DNA from 2 places in the Tenacibaculum sediminilitoris genome. Region 1 is predicted to be linked to the other one. Evidence: riboswitches for the same ligand, from Rfam matches in the RefSeq annotation. Region 1 holds a riboswitch; the other holds the start of a gene.
What was found. Region 1 has a riboswitch for S-adenosylmethionine ahead of ACKTSW_RS06175 (O-acetylhomoserine aminocarboxypropyltransferase/cysteine synthase family protein). Riboswitches for the same ligand answer to the same signal wherever they lie in the genome.
Positions count from the first base shown of each region.

Region 2: another riboswitch for S-adenosylmethionine. It lies ahead of ACKTSW_RS03470 (homocysteine S-methyltransferase family protein); the one in region 1 lies ahead of ACKTSW_RS06175 (O-acetylhomoserine aminocarboxypropyltransferase/cysteine synthase family protein).

Region 1 covers NZ_CAZEQR010000015.1:13,232-23,396, reverse strand. The annotation lists gene ACKTSW_RS06190 (RrF2 family transcriptional regulator) at 1-335, opposite strand, end outside; gene ACKTSW_RS06185 (O-succinylhomoserine sulfhydrylase) at 359-1,528, opposite strand; gene thrA (bifunctional aspartate kinase/homoserine dehydrogenase I) at 1,627-5,025, opposite strand; gene ACKTSW_RS06175 (O-acetylhomoserine aminocarboxypropyltransferase/cysteine synthase family protein) at 5,063-6,355, opposite strand; SAM riboswitch class I at 6,485-6,599, opposite strand; gene ACKTSW_RS06170 (protein adenylyltransferase SelO) at 6,783-8,348, opposite strand; gene msrA (peptide-methionine (S)-S-oxide reductase MsrA) at 8,355-8,900, opposite strand; gene msrB (peptide-methionine (R)-S-oxide reductase MsrB) at 8,914-9,360, opposite strand; gene ACKTSW_RS06155 (DUF542 domain-containing protein) at 9,589-10,165, shown strand, end outside.
Region 2 covers NZ_CAZEQR010000009.1:15,754-25,918, reverse strand. The annotation lists gene gldF (gliding motility-associated ABC transporter permease subunit GldF) at 1-706, opposite strand, end outside; gene ACKTSW_RS03505 (putative quinol monooxygenase) at 766-1,062, opposite strand; gene ACKTSW_RS03500 (SAM hydrolase/SAM-dependent halogenase family protein) at 1,067-1,927, opposite strand; gene ACKTSW_RS03495 (PhoH family protein) at 2,047-3,000, shown strand; gene ACKTSW_RS03490 (hypothetical protein) at 3,004-3,603, shown strand; gene ACKTSW_RS03485 (phosphoribosylaminoimidazolesuccinocarboxamide synthase) at 3,643-4,596, shown strand; gene ACKTSW_RS03480 (glyoxalase) at 4,583-4,951, shown strand; gene ACKTSW_RS03475 (hypothetical protein) at 5,112-5,288, opposite strand; SAM riboswitch class I at 5,598-5,702, shown strand; gene ACKTSW_RS03470 (homocysteine S-methyltransferase family protein) at 5,753-6,769, shown strand; gene metH (methionine synthase) at 6,773-9,448, shown strand; gene metF (methylenetetrahydrofolate reductase [NAD(P)H]) at 9,685-10,165, shown strand, end outside.

The DNA of each region.
Region 1 (10,165 bases):
TGTACTGAGCATGCTTCCTCATCTGGACAGTCATCACATTTTTCATAATAATTCAAACTAACACAGGGTACCATAGCAATGGGTCCTTCTAGTGTTCTAATAACATCAGTCATTTTAATTTCATTGGCTGGCTTTAGTAAATAATAACCTCCGCCTTTTCCTTTTTTTGCTCCTAAAATTCCTGATTTTCGTAAGGTAAGTAATATGCTTTCTAAAAACTTATGCGAAATGTTTTCCTTTTCTGAAATGGTAGCTATTTGTACCATAGTGCCCTTTTCTTGCTTAGCAATGAAAGTAAGCGCCTTAATTCCGTATTTTGTTTTCTTAGAAAGCATATTACAAATATATGCTTTACTTCCTAATTATTTAATGCTTGATTTAAATCGTTAATTACATCTGCTACATTTTCTAATCCCACCGAACATCGTACTAAACCATCTGTAATTCCTACTTCTAACCTGTCTTCTTCACTTAATTTACTATGTGTTGTAGATGCTGGATGTGTTACAATAGTTCTAGTATCTCCTAAATTTGCTGATAATGAACATAATTGAATACTATTTAAAAACTTACGTCCTGCCTCAACTCCTCCCTTTATTTCAAAAGCGACAATATTACCGCCTAATCGCATTTGGTTTTTAGCGGTTTTATACTGAGGGTGGGATTTTAAAAACGGATATTTTACCAAGTTTACTTTTGGATGTTCTTCTAAGAACTGTGCTATTTTTAAGGCATTTTCACAGTGTTTTTCTACTCTAATTGATAAAGTTTCTAAACTTTTAGACAACACCCAAGCATTGAATGGTGACATAGCAGGACCTGTATTTCTCGAGAACAAATAAATTTCTCTTATCAACTCTTCTTTTCCTACTGTCACTCCTCCTAAAACTCGTCCTTGACCATCTATTAGCTTTGTTGCTGAGTGAATGACCAAATCTGCTCCAAACTTAATTGGGTTTTGTAAATAAGGAGTTGCAAAACAATTATCTATCACCAATAATAAGTTATGCTTCTTTGCAATACTTCCTAACAATTCTAAATCTAAAATATCAACCGCTGGGTTTGTTGGTGTTTCAGCATATAAAATTTTAGTATTTGGTTGAATTAAGCTCTCTATTTTATCAGCTTCGGTAATTTTAAAATAACTCGTTTCAATATTCCACTTAGGTAAATATTTGGTAAACAAACTATGTGTTGAACCAAAAACAGAACGACACGACACAATATGATCTCCTGCATTTAACAACGCACCAAAAGTTGAAAACACCGCTGCCATACCTGTTGCAAAAGCATACCCTGCTTCTGCACCTTCCATAGCCACTATTTTATTGACAAATTCTGTGGTATTCGGATTTGAGAATCGACTGTATAAATTCTTCTCCTTTTCTTCTGCAAACGATGCTCGCATATCTTCAGCATCATCAAATACAAAACTTGATGTTAGGTATAGAGGTGTTGAATGCTCTGAAAATTGTGAACGTTCTGTTTGCGTTCGTATGGCTTGGGTTTCAAAATGTTGTTGACTCATATTTTTTTTTAGATGTTAGACCGCTTCGCTGCTAGATAAAAGAGCAAAGACCTTATCTTTTCTCTTTGTTCTATTTTCTTGGTTCTTGTTTTTTTATCCTAATTATTATTCTTTGCTAATCGTAAAATGTCTCCAAATACGCCCCTAGCAGTTACTTTAGATCCTGCCCCTGCTCCTTGAATGACAATAGGTTGTTCTCCGTAAGATTCTGTATAAATTTCAAAAATGGCATCTGAGCCTTTTAAACTTCCTAAAGGAGAACTCTCAGGTACCGAAACTAATTTCACATCCAATTCTCCTTTTGTTTGTTGTAAATCTCCATGTAAATCTCCAATATATCGTAATACGTGTTTCTCTTCTTGTGCTTCTTTTTGTTGTTGAAATGTTGAATTTAACTTTTCTAAATTGGATAAAAACTCATCAGAAGATACTTCTCTATATGCTTCTGGAATTAAATTTTCTATTTCAATATCTTCAAACTCATTTTCTAAATCCAACTCACGGGCTAAAATCAACAATTTTCTAGCAACATCATTTCCACATAAGTCTTCGCGTGGATCTGGTTCTGTAAATCCATTATCAATTGCTTCTTGCAACACCGTTGAAAATGCAATGTCTTCCGCAGAAAACTTATTAAACAAATAGCTTAATGATCCTGAAAATACTCCTCTAATTCTAGTGATGTTTTCTCCTGAATCGTGTAATAACTTAATCGTGTCAATCAATGGTAAACCGGCACCTACATTGGTTTCATACAGATAACTTTTTTTATTTTCATCTAAGGTTTTACGTAGTTTTTTATAAAAATTATACGAAACAGTATTTGCTATTTTATTAGATGAAACTAAGTCAAACCCAGCATCGACTAACGGAATGTAATTTTCTATAAAATCTAAGCTAGCTGTATTGTCTACTGCAATTAAATTTTCTAAATGATGTTCTTTTGCATAGTCAATTACACTATCAACTGTATGCTTATCTTCCACTGCTTTTTCAAGCTCATTCGACCAATTAGTTCCAACTCCATTTTTTATTAATAATACTTTTTTAGAATTAGCAATTGCAAAAATATTCAACTGGATTTTTCGTCTTTCTAGAATCGTTTTTGAATTTTCTAAAATTTGCTCTATCAAGGTTCCACCTACTAAACCTTTACCAAAAATAGCGATGTTAATCTTTTTAGCGACTCCAAATACTTGACCATGAATCACATTTAACGCCTTGTGTAATTGCTCTTTCTTCACTACCAAGCTCACATTTTTACCTGTAATGGTATTATTAAACAATAATGGAACAACCTGGTTTTTAATCAGCGTATTATACGGATGATGAAACTCACTTAAGTCTTGCCCAATGATAGAAATTACCGATACTTCTTCAAGGATAAAAATTTGACTTACATCTTTTGTTTGTAAATCACTTTCAAACTCTTGTTCCAAGGCTTTTACGGCTGCTGCTGCATTACTTTTATCAACCACCAAACCAATTCCTCTTTCTGAGGAGCCTTGTGAAATTATACTTACACTAATTCCGTGATTACTCAACGCTTTAAAAATTCGAGCGTCTACCCCTACTTTTCCTAACAATCCTCTTCCTTCAAAATTTATCAAAGCAACGTTATCTAATACTGATAAAGATTTAATTCCTTTTGATGTTGATTTTGCTGTTATCAATGTTCCATTATCATTAGGATTGAAGGTATTTAATATTCTAAGATTAATATTTTTTTCTAATAATGGAATTATGGTTTTAGCATGTAAAATAGTAGCACCGAAGTTTGCCAATTCATTGGCTTCTGAAAATGATAATTCTTCTATCTTTTTGGCATCAGCAACCAAATCAGGGTTTGCAGTAAAAATACCATCTACATGCGTATAGTTTTGTAACTCTTCGGCATCTAAATAGTTTGCCAATAATGAGGCTGTATAATTGCTTCCGTTTCTTCCTAAGGTAGTTGTTTCATTTTTTAAGTTTGAGGCAATAAATCCAGCTACCACATTCACTGTTGTTCCATTGTATTGCTTGAAGTGGTTCAACACATTTTCTTTAGATATTGCAACTATTGACTGTCCGTTACCTAAGCTTTCATCTGTTTTTAACAACGCTCTTGAATCGGTAGCATTCGCATTAATTCCTTTTTGTTGTAACAAGTCGGTTACTGTTTTTATAGACAATAATTCTCCTTGTGCCAATACTTCGTCTTTTATCTTTTGGCTATAATCTCCTAACAATCGTACCCCTTCAAATAACTTTTCTAGTCTATCAAATTCAGTAGAGAAATCTACCAATGGAGTTAATTTTGTTTGCTCATGCTTAAAAGCTTCCAAATGTTCTTTAAAAACTTCATTTTTAGCTGCTTTTTCTAAAATCTCTTCCAACTCATCGGTTGCCTTTCCTCTGGCTGAAACAACTACAGCTATATTTTCTCCTTCATTAATTTTTTGTTCTATGATAGCTACTACATTCTGTATGCCTTCATTCGACAAAGATTTTCCGCCAAATTTTAAAATTTTCATTCTTTTGTTTGTTGATTTTTGATTGAATATAGGTTCAATTATTTTTTCTAATTGTTTGTATTCTATTAAGAAAGCGTCATGTCCGTGATCTGAATTAATTTCATTATAAGTTACATTTGTATGGACTGACGCCAGTTGTTTATGCGTTTCTCTGTTCTCTTCAGCAGTAAAAAACAAATCAGAATCTACTCCTACAATATGAATATCAGCTTCAATGGTTTCTAACACATTTAATCCTTCTCTACCTTTCGTAACATCAATTGTTTTTAATAGCTGGTTCATCAATTTGTAAGAAGCCAACTGATAGCGTTCTTGCAGTTTTTTCCCGTGATGTAACAACCAACTTTCAACATTAAAAATTTGTAGTTCTTCATTTTTAGTACGTTGAAAACGTTTTTTAAACGATTCTGGTGTTCTGTAACACAACATTGCATGCATACGTGCATCGTGTACCGGATTACTAGAGTTGGTTAAAAATTGCTCTTGTATTTGACAATTTGCTATTAACCAATCGGTCGATTTCCAGTCGGTCGCAATAGGAATTAAGTATTCTGTTATTTTTGGGTTTAACACAGTCATTTCCCAAGCTATTCCACCACCTAAAGAACCGCCTATCAATGCAAATAATTTCTTAATATTTAGCTGTTCTAGTCCTTGTAAAAAGATGTTTGCAACATCACGTGCTACTAAGCTTTTATAATCATCAATTAAAAAATCATCATAACCATTTCCTGGAATGTTAAAGCACAGAACTGTATACTGATTTGTATCAATAACCTTGTTTTCACCTACTAAATCTTGCCACCAACCATCAATTCCTGTAACATTACTATTACCTGTTAATGCATGGTTAATAAGTACCACAGGAGCAGTACCCAATGACTTTCCAAAAACTTGATAACTCAAAAGGATTTTATCGAATTGTGTACCGCTTACCGTAGTATAACTAAGAATATGTATGTGTTGTAAATCACTTTTCATTACTAATTTTTTTAGTGTTTGCCTAATACTATTGGTATTAAGCCAATATTTCTTTAGAAATTTTAGCAAACGCTTCTGCTAAATCAGTTTTTAAATCTTCAATATTTTCTAGACCTACTGATAAACGTATTAGATCTTTAGTTACTCCTGTGCTTTCTTGCGCCTCATCATTCAACTGTTGATGCGTGGTACTTGCAGGGTGTATAATTAAAGATTTGGTATCTCCAATATTAGCTAGTAATGAAAAGAGTTTTGTATTATCTGCAATAGTTTTAGCTGCTTCATAACCTCCTTTTACACCAAAGGTTACTAATCCACTTTGTCCTTTTGCTAAGTATTTATCAGCTAAAGCTTTGTATTTATTTCCTTCTAACCCTGGATAGTTTACCCAAGCAACTTCTTCTTGTTCTTGTAACCATTTTGCTATAGCCAATGCATTTTTACTATGTTTTTGGATTCTTATTTCTAAGGTTTCCAATCCTTGAATAATATTAAATGCATTCGTAGGACTCAATGCTCCTCCAAAATCACGTAATCCTTCTAAGATTAATTTAAACGTGTATGAAGCAGCTCCTAAAACTTCATGGTATACTAATCCGTGGTATCCAGCTGAAGGCTCAGTAAACTCAGGAAATTTTCCATTTGCCCAATTAAAGGTTCCTGCATCAATAATGGCTCCTCCTAACGAGTTTCCTTGTCCACCAATGTATTTTGTTAACGAGTGAATTACAATATTTGCTCCATGTTCTATCGGATTTAATAAAGCTGGTGTTGCTACTGTATTATCTACAATAAACGGAACTTCTGCCTTTTTTGCATGTGAAGAAATGGCTTGTAAGTCTAACACATCTAACTTCGGATTTCCTAAAGATTCTACAAAGAAAGCTTTGGTGTTTTCTTGTACTGCTTCAGCAAAACTACCAGGATTTGAAGCATCAACAAACGTAGTGGTAATTCCTAATCTTGGTAACGTAACATTCAGTAAATTATACGTTCCACCGTATAAACTACTCGAAGCAACAATATGATCTCCAGCTTTTAGTAAGGTTAACAACCCTGTTGAAATTGCTGCGGTACCAGAAGCAAATACAACTGCGCCAATACCTCCTTCTAAAGCAGCTAAACGATCTTGCAAAATTTGATTGGTTGGATTGTTTAATCGGGTGTAAATAAACCCTAATTCTTTTAACGAAAATAGATTTGCTGCATGTTCTGAGTTGTTAAAAACATACGATGTTGTTTGATAAATAGGAACAGCTCTTGTTCCTCCATTTTGTGTTACATCGTGACCTGCGTGCAACGCATTTGTTGCGAATTTTTGTGTACTCATTTTTCTTGTTTTTGAGTTAATAAAAAATTAAACCAAAAGCCAAAACACATCTTTGTTAGATGTTGCTTACTAGAAAAATGTTATTAAGAAATTATAAGAAGGTTCTTGTAGAAATAAAGAAACTTCTTTGGGTTATCTATCCTCGAGTTTTTTACGCTCTGGTAGAATTTAGCACCTTCTTTGTTTGCACAAAGGGTTGCTAAGGTTTCATAGGGTCTAATCCCTCCACCTTTCTTGATAACATCGTCAATAAGTGTTTGAACTTTTACGAGTACAAATATTCAATTATAAAATTGAATATTCCAAATTTATTTTGAATTTTATTAAAAAAGAGTTTTGAATTATCTTCAATAAACATAAGTAAAATACTAAAAATCAGAAACTTAAACAAATCAACCTAAACCAAAAGTTTATGTTTATTTTTATCTTAAGAACTACAAGATAACATAGAACAACCCACTTTATTTCGTGCCCATTCAGGACGTTTTACGAACCATTTTTCGTTTTCTGGCTGCTCATCATAAGGGTTTTTCAACAATAAATATAACTCATTTAACAATACAAAATCATTTTTATTTGCATCATTAATTGCTAATTGTGCCATATAATTTCTCAGTACATATTTAGGGTTTACAGCATTCATTTTTGTTTTTCTATCTTTATCTGAAATAGTTTCATTTTGTAACCTTTCTATATAATTTCGAAACCAGTTTTCCCAAGATTTTTTTATTTCATCTACAATTTCTGAAGGCGTATAAAATGCTTTTTCTATTTTTTTGATTGCCTCTTCTTTGGTATCATTTTTTGAAATATTTGACAACAATCGGAAAAAAATGGTCATATCAGTTTCTGTTCTTTGAAGTACTTCCTCAAGGTCTGAAATTAATGTTCCATCTGATTCTTGTGAAGAAAAAAGCCCCAATTTTTCTCGCATCATTTGCATATATTTTTCAGGAAATTTTTCTTGATAATTTTCCAAAACAGCTTCTAAAGGTACAGCTTCTTCAATTAGTGGGTATAAAGCATTTGCCAACTGATATAAGTTCCATAAAACCATCTCGGGCTGTGAACCATATCGGTAACGTTTATGTGTATTGTCAGTAGTATTAGGTGTCCATCCATGGTCATAACCTTCCAACCACCCGTAAGGTCCATAATCAATCGTTAAACCTAGAATTGACATATTATCTGTATTCATAACCCCATGCACAAATCCTACACGCTGCCAATGAATTACCATTTCTAAACTACGTTCGGCTACTTCCTTAAAAAAGGACACGTATGTTTCTTTTGAAGGTTTCCCTAAATGAGGATAATGATGTTTAACTGTATAATCAACCAGTTTTTTTAATGTTATTACATCTCCTCTGGCAGAAAATATTTGGTAACTACCAAAACGCAAAAAAGACTCGGCTGTTCTACATACAATTGCTCCTTTTTCATAAGCGGCATTTCCATCATACATTACATCTCGTAATACTTTATCTCCTGATAATGCTAATGATAAAGCTCTTGTAGTAGGTACACCTAAATGGAACATAGCCTCACTACACAAGTACTCACGAATAGAGGAACGCAACACTGCTAATCCATCTGCATTTCTCGAATATGGGGTCTCTCCTGCTCCTTTTAATTGTAAAGTCCACTTTTTGTTATCATGGGGCATTTCAAACAAATTAATCGCTCTACCATCTCCCAATTGACCTGCCCAATGCCCAAACTGATGCCCACCATAACACATCGCATACGGTTGTGTATTTAGATATACTTCATTTCCTGTAAAAACATTTTTAAACTCTTCGGAAGCTATTTCAGCTTCTGTGAGTCCTAATTCATTTACCATTTCATCCGATACATGAATAATTTTTGGATTCGATGTTTTTTTAGGAGTTACGTACGAAAAACAAGCTTCAGTAACCTGTCTTCTTTTATTTTCTTTAATTGAATCTGCAGGTAACTCTTCAGTAAAGGTATTTTGTATATTGAATTTCAACACGTTTTATTGTTCTTTTAATTTATTTGCATATAGCTTTTTCAATTTTGCCAATTTAGGTGAAATAACCACTACACAATACATTTGATCTTTATTCTTCTCATAAAAATCTTGATGACTCTCATCTGCTTTATAAAATATGGATGTTTGGCTTATTTCTGTTACAATTTCATCTTCATAATAAGAAGCCAACTTTTCTACTACTTTTTCTGCGGTTATTTGTTGTTCTTTGGTATGATAAAAAATAACGGATCGGTATTGTGTTCCTACGTCTGCCCCTTGTCTGTTTAAAGTTGTTGGGTCATGGCTTGTCATGAACATAATCAATAATTCTTCATAACTTATGATTTCAGGATTAAACGTTGCTTGCACTACTTCTGCATACCCTGTTAAACCTGAACAAATTTCTTTATAGGTTGGTATTCCTGATACAGTACCTCCCATATAACCTGATACCACTTCTTCAACTCCTTTTATTTGATTTAAAACAGCTTCTACACACCAAAAGCAACCGCCTCCAACAGTTAATACTTCTAATTTATCATTTGTCATTTCTCTCCTTTCTTTATTCAGTATCTAAAATCATTGAAGCTGAATTAATACAATAACGTAATCCGCTAGGTTCTGGTCCATCAGGAAAAACATGTCCTAAATGAGCATCGCAGGTGTTGCACATAACCTCTACACGTACCATCCCGAAAGTAGTATCTTTCTCATACTGAATAGCTTTTTCTTTTATAGGCTGTGTAAAACTAGGCCAACCTGTACCTGAACTAAATTTAATAGTTGAATCGAACAAAGGAGTATTACAACATACACACTTGTACTTACCTGCATCATAAACACTACATAAAGCCCCTGAATTAGGTTTTTCTGTTCCTTTTTGTCTTGTAACTCTATACTGTTCAGGTGTTAAAAGCTCTTGCCATTCTTCTGCTGTTTTTTCTACTCTTTTATCTGGTGTTGGACTGCCATTTACTACAAAGTTAATTACATCTTTCCATGTTAAAATTTTATCGTTCATATTCCTCATATTTTTATTTAACTCATTAGTAGTTCCTTTTTTATATTACTTACAAAATTACGATTCGTTATCTATTGAATAAATTTAATTTTTCACTATTTAAATAAAGGTTTTTATTTTTATCCATCTGACTGATTTTTATCATACTTTATCATGGTGTTTATCTAGAAATTTGAAGCATTCCTATTCTAAAAAGAATTAAGAGAACTAGAAATTATGATAATATCAACTAACAAAACAGTAGTAGATTATGTGACTGAAAACATAAAAACAGCACCTATTTTTAAGAAATATGGGATTGATTTTTGTTATCGTCGGGGTACTACAGTTGAGAAAGCTTGTATAGAAAACAAGATAGATCAAACAACTCTTGAAAAAGAACTAGCCGAAGTTGAATCAATAAATGATATTATTGAAGATTATAACAAGTGGGAACTAGATTTTTTAATGATTTATATTGAAAAAATACATCATACATACGTTAGAGAAAATATGCACCTTATTTCACAATATGCTAACAAAGTAGCTAAAGCATACGGAAATTATTATGCTGAAATTATAGAAATAAATCAATTATTTTATAAGGTAGCAAAAGACCTACTAGCACATATGCAAAAAGAAGAGCAAATATTATTTCCTTTTATAAAACAATTAATACAGGCTAAAAAAGAAGGTTTAAAAAAGACAATACCACCTTTCAGAACTATAAATAGCCCTATACAAATGATGGAACATGAACATGAACATGAAAATGTTGGAAATATTTTTAAAAAAATATCAAAATTATCTAATA
Region 2 (10,165 bases), on a different contig from region 1:
ACTGTTGTTTAGTGATGAATAAAAAGAAGAACGTAACACTAATAAAGTAGATAAGGTCGCGTGTATCTACTACACCTCTACTAATACTTTTAAAGTGTTCATTAATGCCAAACTGCTGTAAGGTATATCCTGAGTTTCCTACAGAAGAACTCACTGCATCAAAACCATAGAACAAAGTAAAAGTGATGAATACACTTACAATAAACGCCACAATCTGATTATTTGAAAGTGTAGAAGTAAATAATCCTACAGCTGTATAAGTTGCTGCTAAAAATAACAATCCTAAATACGAACCTATGGTACTACCTACGTCTAAATTTCCAATAGGACTTCCTAATTGATATACGGTATATGCATAGGTTAACGTAGGTAATAATGCGATGATAACGAGTAAAAGTGCCGCAAAAAACTTACCTAGCACAATTTGCCAATCGGTAAGTGGTTTGGTTTTTAAAATTTCAATAGTTCCACTATTAAACTCATCTGCAAAACTTTTCATTGTTATGGCAGGGATTAAAAATAAAAATAACCATGGAGCCAAATAAAAGAAGCTGTTTAAATCAGCAAAACCCGCATTTAAAATGTTGAAGTTATCTTTAAATACCCATAAAAATAAGCCATTTACAAGTAAAAATACCCCAATAACCAAATAGGCAATGGGAGAGGCAAAAAATGAGTTAAATTCTTTTCTTAATAATGGTAACAATGTATAACTGTTTAATTGTTTATAATGTTAGTTATTTTTATAAGGCTATTGTCTAACGTCTAAGGTAGCGAAGCTACTTTATCTACACTCCAAGCAAAAGGTTTATCATTAAATAACACTTTGGTTTGTGCCCAAACGCCTTTAAATAAATCAGAATTTCTGTAGTTTTCTAAATCTTGCTCAGTATCCCAATAACTATAAGTAAAAAATATGTTCGGGTTTGTTTTGTCTCTGTACAACTCTAATAAACGGCAACCAGGAAATTTTCGTATAAATTCTTTTTTAGAATTAAAGTTGTTTAAAAATTCTTCAATTTTTTCTGGCTGAAAGCTCATTTTTACAATTCGTACAAACATAGATTTAATTTAGAGGGGTAAATTCTGGTTTAACAAGATTTTCAAATTCAACAGTAATGGTATCACGATATTCTAAGCCAAGTAAAGTGGAAGCACCACCTACAGTTCCTAAATTACTTCGATAAATAGCAATTTCTAAAAACCCAGCCGAGTTAAAAATAGCTAACTTTTCACCGTCATATTGTCTTTTATCAGTAACGGAGTAATTTACAATTTCATTATATCGATTATAAATTTTAGAAAAAGTATAACGTCTTGCCGTTACTTTATAGCCACGACCTTTTCCTATGGTATTAAATTGCTTTTTACTAATGTTGGTAATTACATTTCCATAGTTGTCAATATAAATAACACCACCAGAAATAATAGTTTGTTGTTCGTTTACTTTTGGCTTAATTTCAATAATTTTTTTATAATCTTCAATCTCTCTACCTATCACACTTAAGCTACCACCTCTAGAAATATGAGATGCTACTTGAACAAATACATCTAATACAGGAAAACTACTTTCAATACGATTGTGAATATTAATCTCAACAATTTTTGTAGGCTTAATTTCAGAAGCAATCATAGAAATTAATCCGTTATCAGGACAAATAAAATAATGATCATCCAACTCTAAAGCAATATGTTTATTATCAGCACTGAGTTCAGAATCTACTCCAATTACGTGAATAGTTTTATCAGGAAAACTTTTGTAAGCATTTTTTAAAATATAAGCAGTTTCTGTAATATTAAAAGGAGAAATGTCATGCGTAATATCCACAATTTTAGCATCAGGTAACTCAGAATAAATAGCTCCTTTTACAGCACCTACAAAGTGGTCTTTTGTTCCAAAATCAGTAGTTAATGTAATAAGAGACATTAAAATAAGTATTTGTTAATTAATTTGTGAAAAATTATGCTGAAATTTTAAACAAAACTACGTAATTCGATAAAAATAATCATTATTTTTAGTGTGAATAATATTAAAACTTTTATCATTTGAACGAACGCATAATTGAATTAACAGAAATTAATCCAAACGATTTTTTTGGTGCACAAAATAGTACCATTACTCAGTTAAAAACATTCTTTCCTAAAATAAAAATTGTAGCAAGAGGAAATAAATTAAAGATTTTTGGAGAACCTGAATTACTAAATGAATTTGAAAAGCGATTGCGGATGCTTATCAAGTACTTTAATAGATATAATAAGTTAGATGAGAATAGTATTGAACGTATTTTAACATCAACAGGTAAAGAAGAAGAGATTCGTAAATCAGAAAACACAAAAGATGTTTTAGTACATGGTGTTAGCGGAAAGTTAATTAAAGCACAAACTGCTAATCAGCGTAAAATGGTTGAGTTAATGCAAAAAAACGACATGTTATTCGCCGTAGGTCCTGCTGGTACAGGTAAAACATATACCGCAGTAGCTTTAGCTGTAAAAGCATTAAAAGAAAAAGAAGTTAGACGAATCATTTTAACAAGACCTGCAGTAGAATCAGGTGAAAACTTAGGATTTCTTCCCGGAGATTTAAAAGAAAAGTTAGATCCGTATATGCAACCTTTATATGATGCCTTACGCGACATGATTCCGCATGAAAAACTAGAATCACATCTAGAAAAAGGAGTCATACAAATAGCGCCTTTAGCTTTTATGCGAGGCCGTACTTTAGACAATGCTTTTGTAATTTTAGATGAAGCACAAAATACCACTCATGCACAAATGAAGATGTTTTTAACACGTATGGGAATGCATGCAAAGTTTATTATTACAGGTGACCCAGGTCAAATAGATTTACCACGTAGGCAAGTTTCTGGATTAAAAGAATCGTTATTAGCGTTAAAAGATATTGACGGAATTGCACAGGTGTATTTAGATGATAAAGATGTAATTCGCCATCGATTAGTAAAGAAAATTATCTCAGCTTATAAAAGTATAGAAACGGAGTAAAGTATGTTTAAAAATTTAGGATTTCAAGAATATTTATCTATAGGTTATATATTTTTGATTGCTTTAGGCTTAGTTAGTGACACCATTTTTTATCGTTATCTAGACATAGAGTATTTACAATACATAACTATCACAGATACACTTTTATCTCCTATTTCATTATTAGCTAACAATTGGGCATTGTCAGTAATTCTTGTAATATTTTCTATGTCTTTGTATTTCCTTATTAAAAATTCAGTAAAAATAGAAGAAAGACTAAAGAGAATAAAATGGTTGAAAAAGAGAATTGAAGCAAATAAAAAAACAAAAAGAAAAGAATATGATAACAAGTCTGCCTTTATTGTTTCTGTTTTTATTATGGTTTTTTCTTTATTGTTAGGGTTTAGACTAGGAATGGGAATAAATTATAAAAAGCGTTTAGCAGAAGGTAAGCTTAAGAATAATGTTACGTTAGTTTTTAAAGACGATTCTCAACTAAAAGCCAAAAAAATAGGTCAAAATAGTGCTTATATTTTTTATGTAGAAGAAGGGAATACATTCGTAACTGTAACACCTATTTTAGAAAATATAAAACAAATAAAAACTATTCAAAAAGAAGAGTAGAATACTTACATTTGCGGGCAACAACACAACAATCTACTAATGAATACAATTAACGAAACAAACTTCCAGTTTCAAGGACAAAAAGAAGTTTATAAAGGAAAAGTAAGAGAAGTATACAACATTAATGATGATTTATTGGTAATGATTGCTTCAGATAGACTTTCTGCTTTCGATGTAATCTTACCACGTCAAATTCCTTTTAAAGGACAAATTCTAAACCAAATTGCTACTAAAATGATGAACGATACAGTTGATATTGTTCCAAATTGGTTATTAGCAAATCCAGATGAAAATGTAGCAGTAGGTCATTTATGTGAACCTTTTAAAGTAGAAATGGTAATCCGTGGATATTTATCGGGTCATGCAGCTCGTGAATATTCAGCAGGAAAGAGAACGCTTTGTGGAGTAGCAATGCCAGAAGGAATGAAAGAAAATGATAAATTCCCAGAGCCAATTATTACACCATCAACAAAGGCAGATAATGGAGAACATGATGAAGATATTTCTCGTGAAGATATTTTAGCAAAAGGAATTGTTTCTGAAGAAGACTATTTAGTGTTAGAAGATTATACAAGAAAGTTATTTCAAAGAGGAACCGAATTAGCAGCAAAAAGAGGATTGATTTTAGTAGATACCAAATATGAATTCGGAAAAACAAAAGAAGGTGAAATTGTATTGATTGATGAAATTCATACACCAGATTCTTCTCGTTATTTTTACGCTGACGGATATGCTGAACGCCAAGAAAAAGGAGAGAAGCAAAAACAATTATCAAAAGAGTTTGTACGCCAGTGGTTAATAGAGAACGGATTTCAAGGAAAAGAAGGACAAGAAATACCTGAAATGTCGGATGAAAAAGTTATTGAAATTTCAAATAGATACATTGAACTATACGAACAAATCACAGGAGAAAACTTTGTGAAAGCAGATACCCAAAATGTATTGAGTCGTATTGAAAAAAATATAGTAAGCTACTTAAATGGAAAACAGTAAGCTGAGTATTCGTCCAATTTTAAAAATACCGTCAAGTAATATTGATGAACGTTTTCAAAATGAAACCCTCAGACCTATACTAAAGTTGCAGCATTCACTTTTAATAAAGGTTTATTATATAGCAAACCAAAAACAAAAAATCTTTATTAAAACTCTTACTAAAGATAGCTTTCAAGAATATGTAAATAAATCTTTATCAAAAGATATAAGCTTAAGAAATCAAGTTATTGGATTGATTATAGGAATGTTTACTGATGAAGAGTTTGAAGTTTATCAACATAAAAAAAGTGAGTTTAATAAACGAATCATTAATATGGTTAAAAAACGATTAATTGATAATATTAAAAATTTATAGTAAAAGGAACGGTTACCGTTCCTTTTTTTATTGAGTATTTGTCTCGTCTTAAAATAAGTCGATTTTGTGTCAACTTATTTTAGGACGAGATACACAGACCTCTCGATTAAGCACTTTTTGCCAATTTTTTATACATCTTAAAGTTAGCAAATCATTAAAATTAGTATTTTAAATCAGTTTTTAGTTTTTCATCATTCATTAGGTCAAGAGATTTTTTTATTTCTTTCATTTGGATTAGATATTGCTTTTTAATCCACTTAATTCTAATTACCTCGAATAGGTAGCCTAAAATAAACTCTAATTGTTCATTCCCTAAAATACGAGAAGCTTTAACCATATGCTCCTCTTGGTCGAACTTATCGAGTTTATAAACATTAAACGCTGTGTTAATACTAAATTCTTTAGGTGAGTATTAAAATCCTTAAAAAATAGGCTATTAGAAATTCCATAATAATTAATCAGTTTATCCTTGTATAAAGTATCTTAATAATTTTATTCTTCTTGTTTCAAACACCTGATATAAAATAAAATTATGTTGTTGCCTAATAGCACAAATGTTTTTTTTTACTTATCAATTTAATTATTAAAATAAAAATTGGGTAAATAAAAATAATACTATAACTTTGCCTCGTTCATTAACGTATTGATGTTATCAAGAAAGGTGGAGGGAATAGACCCTTTGAAACCTTAGCAACCCTTTGTGTAAACAAAGAAGGTGCTACATTCTACTGCATTCGCAGGGAGATAACGAAAAGAATTTTACTTCCTCTTTTCCTGATAACATTACACTAAATATCAGGAATGTCAAACATTTATCAAGAAATACAAAAAAGAATTCTCGTGCTTGATGGCGCTATGGGGACTATGCTTCAGGAATATAAATTTTCGGAAGAAGATTTTCGTGGAGAACGCTTTAAAGACTACTCAACTCCGTTACAAGGAAACAACGATTTGTTATCCATTACACAGCCCGAAGCTGTAAAAGAAATACATAGAAAATACTTTGCTGCTGGAGCGGATATTGTAGAAACCAACACATTTTCTGGAACGACCATTGCTATGGCCGATTATCAAATGGAAGATTTGGTATATGAGCTAAATTATGAATCAGCGAGAATAGCTAAAGAAGCAGCTGACGAATTTACAGCTAAAGAACCTCATAAACCTCGATTTGTAGCAGGTTCAATAGGCCCAACAAACCGTACCGCAAGCATGTCTCCCGATGTTAACGATCCAGGATACAGAGCCGTAACCTTTGATGAGTTACGTATTGCCTACAAACAACAAGTAGAAGCACTGATAGAGGGAGGAGCTGATATTTTGTTAGTAGAAACCGTATTCGATACTCTAAACGCAAAAGCAGCTTTGTTTGCAATAGAAGAAGTAAAAGCAGAACGAAATATAAAAATTCCTATCATGATTTCTGGAACAATTACCGATGCTTCAGGAAGAACCTTGTCAGGACAAACAGCTGAAGCTTTTTTAATTTCAATATCACATATTCCGTTACTATCCGTAGGGTTTAATTGCGCTTTAGGAGCCAACTTATTACAACCTCATTTAGAGGCAATAGCCTCTAAAACAGAATTTGCTATTTCGGCACATCCCAATGCAGGATTACCCAATGCCTTTGGAGAATATGACGAAACCCCAGAAGAAACAGCAGAGCAGATAGAAGAATACTTAAAGAAAAATTTAATCAATATTGTAGGGGGATGCTGTGGTACCACACCAAAACATATTTCAGCAATAGCAGAAGTAGCAGCAAAGTACAAACCACGTCACGCTGAGTTTGTTTCAGTAGCACAAAATAGTTAGTAGATGAGTGAAGAAAGACGAAATATGAAGTTATCTGGTTTAGAACCATTAATTGTTACCCCAGAAAGTAATTTTATCAATGTAGGTGAGCGAACTAATGTGGCAGGATCACGTAAATTTCTCCGATTGATAAAAGAAGAAAAATTTGATGAAGCCTTGGCAATTGCGCGTCATCAAGTAGATGGTGGGGCACAAATTATAGATATTAACATGGACGATGGTTTGATTGAAGGAAAAGAAGCCATGGTACGTTTTTTAAACCTAATAGCATCTGAACCAGATATTGCTAGAGTCCCTATTATGATTGATAGCTCTAAATGGGAAATTATTGAAGCAGGATTACAGGTAGTACAAGGAAAATCAGTAGTAAATTCTATTTCTTTAAAAGAAGGAGAAGAAAAGTTTATTTGGGAAGCCACGCAAATTAAACGATACGGAGCCGCAGTAATTATCATGGCTTTTGATGAATTAGGACAAGCAGATACCTACGAACGAAGAATTGAAATAGCAGAGCGTTCGTATAGGGTATTAGTAGACACTGTTGGTTTTCCACCAGAAGATATCATTTTCGATTTAAACATCTTTCCAGTAGCAACAGGAATGGAAGAGCACAGAAGAAATGCACTTGATTTTATTGAAGCTACCCGATGGGTACGCGAAAACTTACCACATGTTAGTGTAAGCGGCGGAGTAAGTAACGTATCGTTCTCTTTCAGAGGAAACAATACTGTTCGTGAAGCCATGCACTCGGTGTTTTTATACTATGCCATCAAAGCAGGAATGAATATAGGAATTGTAAACCCAACGATGTTGGAAGTATACGACGATATTCCTGAAGATTTATTAGAACATATTGAAGATGTTGTTTTAGATAGAAGAGATGATGCTACCGAACGCTTACTAGAGTTTGCTGAAACGGTAAAAGGGAATAAAAAAGAAAGTAGTGAGAAGGTTTTAGAATGGAGAAGTTTACCACTACAAGAACGTATTACACATTCATTAGTAAAAGGAATAGATGTTTTTATTGAAGAAGATGCAGAAGAAGCACGTTTAAGTGTAGCAAAACCATTACATGTTATTGAGGGACACTTAATGACAGGGATGAACGTGGTTGGAGATTTGTTTGGAGAAGGAAAAATGTTTTTACCCCAGGTAGTGAAATCTGCTCGAGTAATGAAAAAAGCAGTTGCCTATTTAAACCCCTATATAGAAGCAGACAAAAGTGAAGAACAACAAGCTATAGGAAAAATACTCATGGCAACTGTAAAAGGAGATGTACATGATATTGGCAAAAATATAGTATCTGTTGTTTTAGGTTGTAATAACTACGAAATAGTAGATTTAGGAGTAATGGTTCCGCCAGAGAAAATTATTGAAACTGCTAAAAATGAAAAGGTAGATGCCATTGGTTTAAGCGGATTGATAACACCTTCGTTAGATGAAATGGTGTATTTAGCGAAAGAAATGGAGCGTCAAAACTTGCAAATTCCATTATTAATTGGTGGAGCAACAACCTCGAAAGCGCATACTGCTGTTAAAATAGACACGCAGTATAAAAACGCTGTAGTACACGTAAACGATGCTTCAAGAGCAGTAACGGTAGTAGGGGATTTATTAAACAAAGAAACCTCCAATGAATATGTAACCAAATTAAAGAAAGACTATGAAGATTTTCGTGATAAATTCTTAAAACGAGGTAAGCAAAAGCATTATATACCTATTGAAGAAGCAAGAGAACGAAAATTCAAAATAGATTGGAACGCTACTAATATCACCAAACCCAAAGAACTAGGCGTACAAAAACTAGAACAAGTAAGTTTAAAAGATTTGGTACCGTATTTTGACTGGAGTCCGTTTTTCCGTTCATGGGATTTACATGGGAAATATCCAGCAATTTTAGAAGACAAAGTAGTAGGGGAAGAGGCAACTAATTTATATAAAGATGCACAAGAAATGTTGCAACAAATTATAGAAGATCAAGCCTTGAAACCCAAAGCTGTTTTTGGGCTTTTTGAAGCAAACTCTATAAATGATGATGATATTTCTGTACAAAAGAAAGGAAAAGAAGTAGCTGTATTTAGAACGTTACGTCAGCAATTAAAAAAGCGTGAAGGGAAACCTAGTTTTGCCTTAGCAGATTTTATTGCCCCAGAAGAAACAGAAAGAACAGATTATATAGGTGCCTTTTGTACGGCCATTTTTGGTGCAGATGAATTAGCATTACGATACAAAGAAAATCACGACGATTACAGTGCTATTATGGCACAGGCAATTGCCGATCGTTTTGCCGAAGCTTTTGCCGAGTATTTGCATCATAGAGTAAGAACAAAACATTGGGGATATGCTTCAGAAGAAAACTTAACCAATAATGAATTGATAAAAGAAGCATACAAAGGAATTCGTCCAGCACCTGGATATCCAGCTTGTCCAGATCACTTAGAAAAAGAAACGATTTGGAAGTTGTTACAAGTAGAATCTGCTATTGGGGTAACACTCACAGAAAGTTTAGCCATGTGGCCTGCGGCAGCAGTTTCAGGATATTATTTTGCCAATAGCGAAGCTGCCTATTTTGGTTTAGGTAAAATAACAGACGATCAAGTAAGAGATTACGCGGAAAGAAAAAACATTTCCTTAGAAAAAGCTAGGAAATGGTTACATCCAAATATATCAGACAATTAATAATAATTTAAAATAAACAAATAAAAGAGCGTATTTAATTAACAATAACTTATAAGTTAGGTAAACAAAAAACTACAAAAGGCTAGTAATATTGCAGTATAAAAATCAACAAAATTAAACAGATGAAAAAATATAATTTAGAGATTCGATTTGCAATTCAATTATTAGTAATGGCAGCAATATCGTTATTCGCAGCTTCATTGGTATAATTAAATACGCCTTTATAAGCCATACTTATGAAGGTAACACAACACTTAGAGAAAGCAAATGGAACTTCGTTGTTTTCATTTGAAATACTACCTCCGTTAAAGGGAGATACAATTGAGTCAATATTTAAAAATATTGATCCGTTAATGGAGTTCAAACCTCCTTTTATAGACGTAACTTACCATCGTGAGGAATACGTATATAAAGAATTGGGTGAGGGATTGTTAAAAAAACAAGTGGTAAAAAAACGCCCAGGTACTGTTGGTATTTGTGCGGCGATTCAAAATAAATATCAGGTAGACGCTATTCCACATATTTTATGTGGAGGTTTTACCAAAGAAGATACCGAGAATTTTTTAATTGACCTCGATTTTTTAGGGATTGATAATGTAGTTGCATTGCGTGGTGATGCAGTAAAAAGTGAAACCTATTTTAAACCTGAAAAAGAAGGACATGCCTATGCAAGTGAATTGGTTACACAAATAGAAAACTTAAACAAAGGGAGGTATT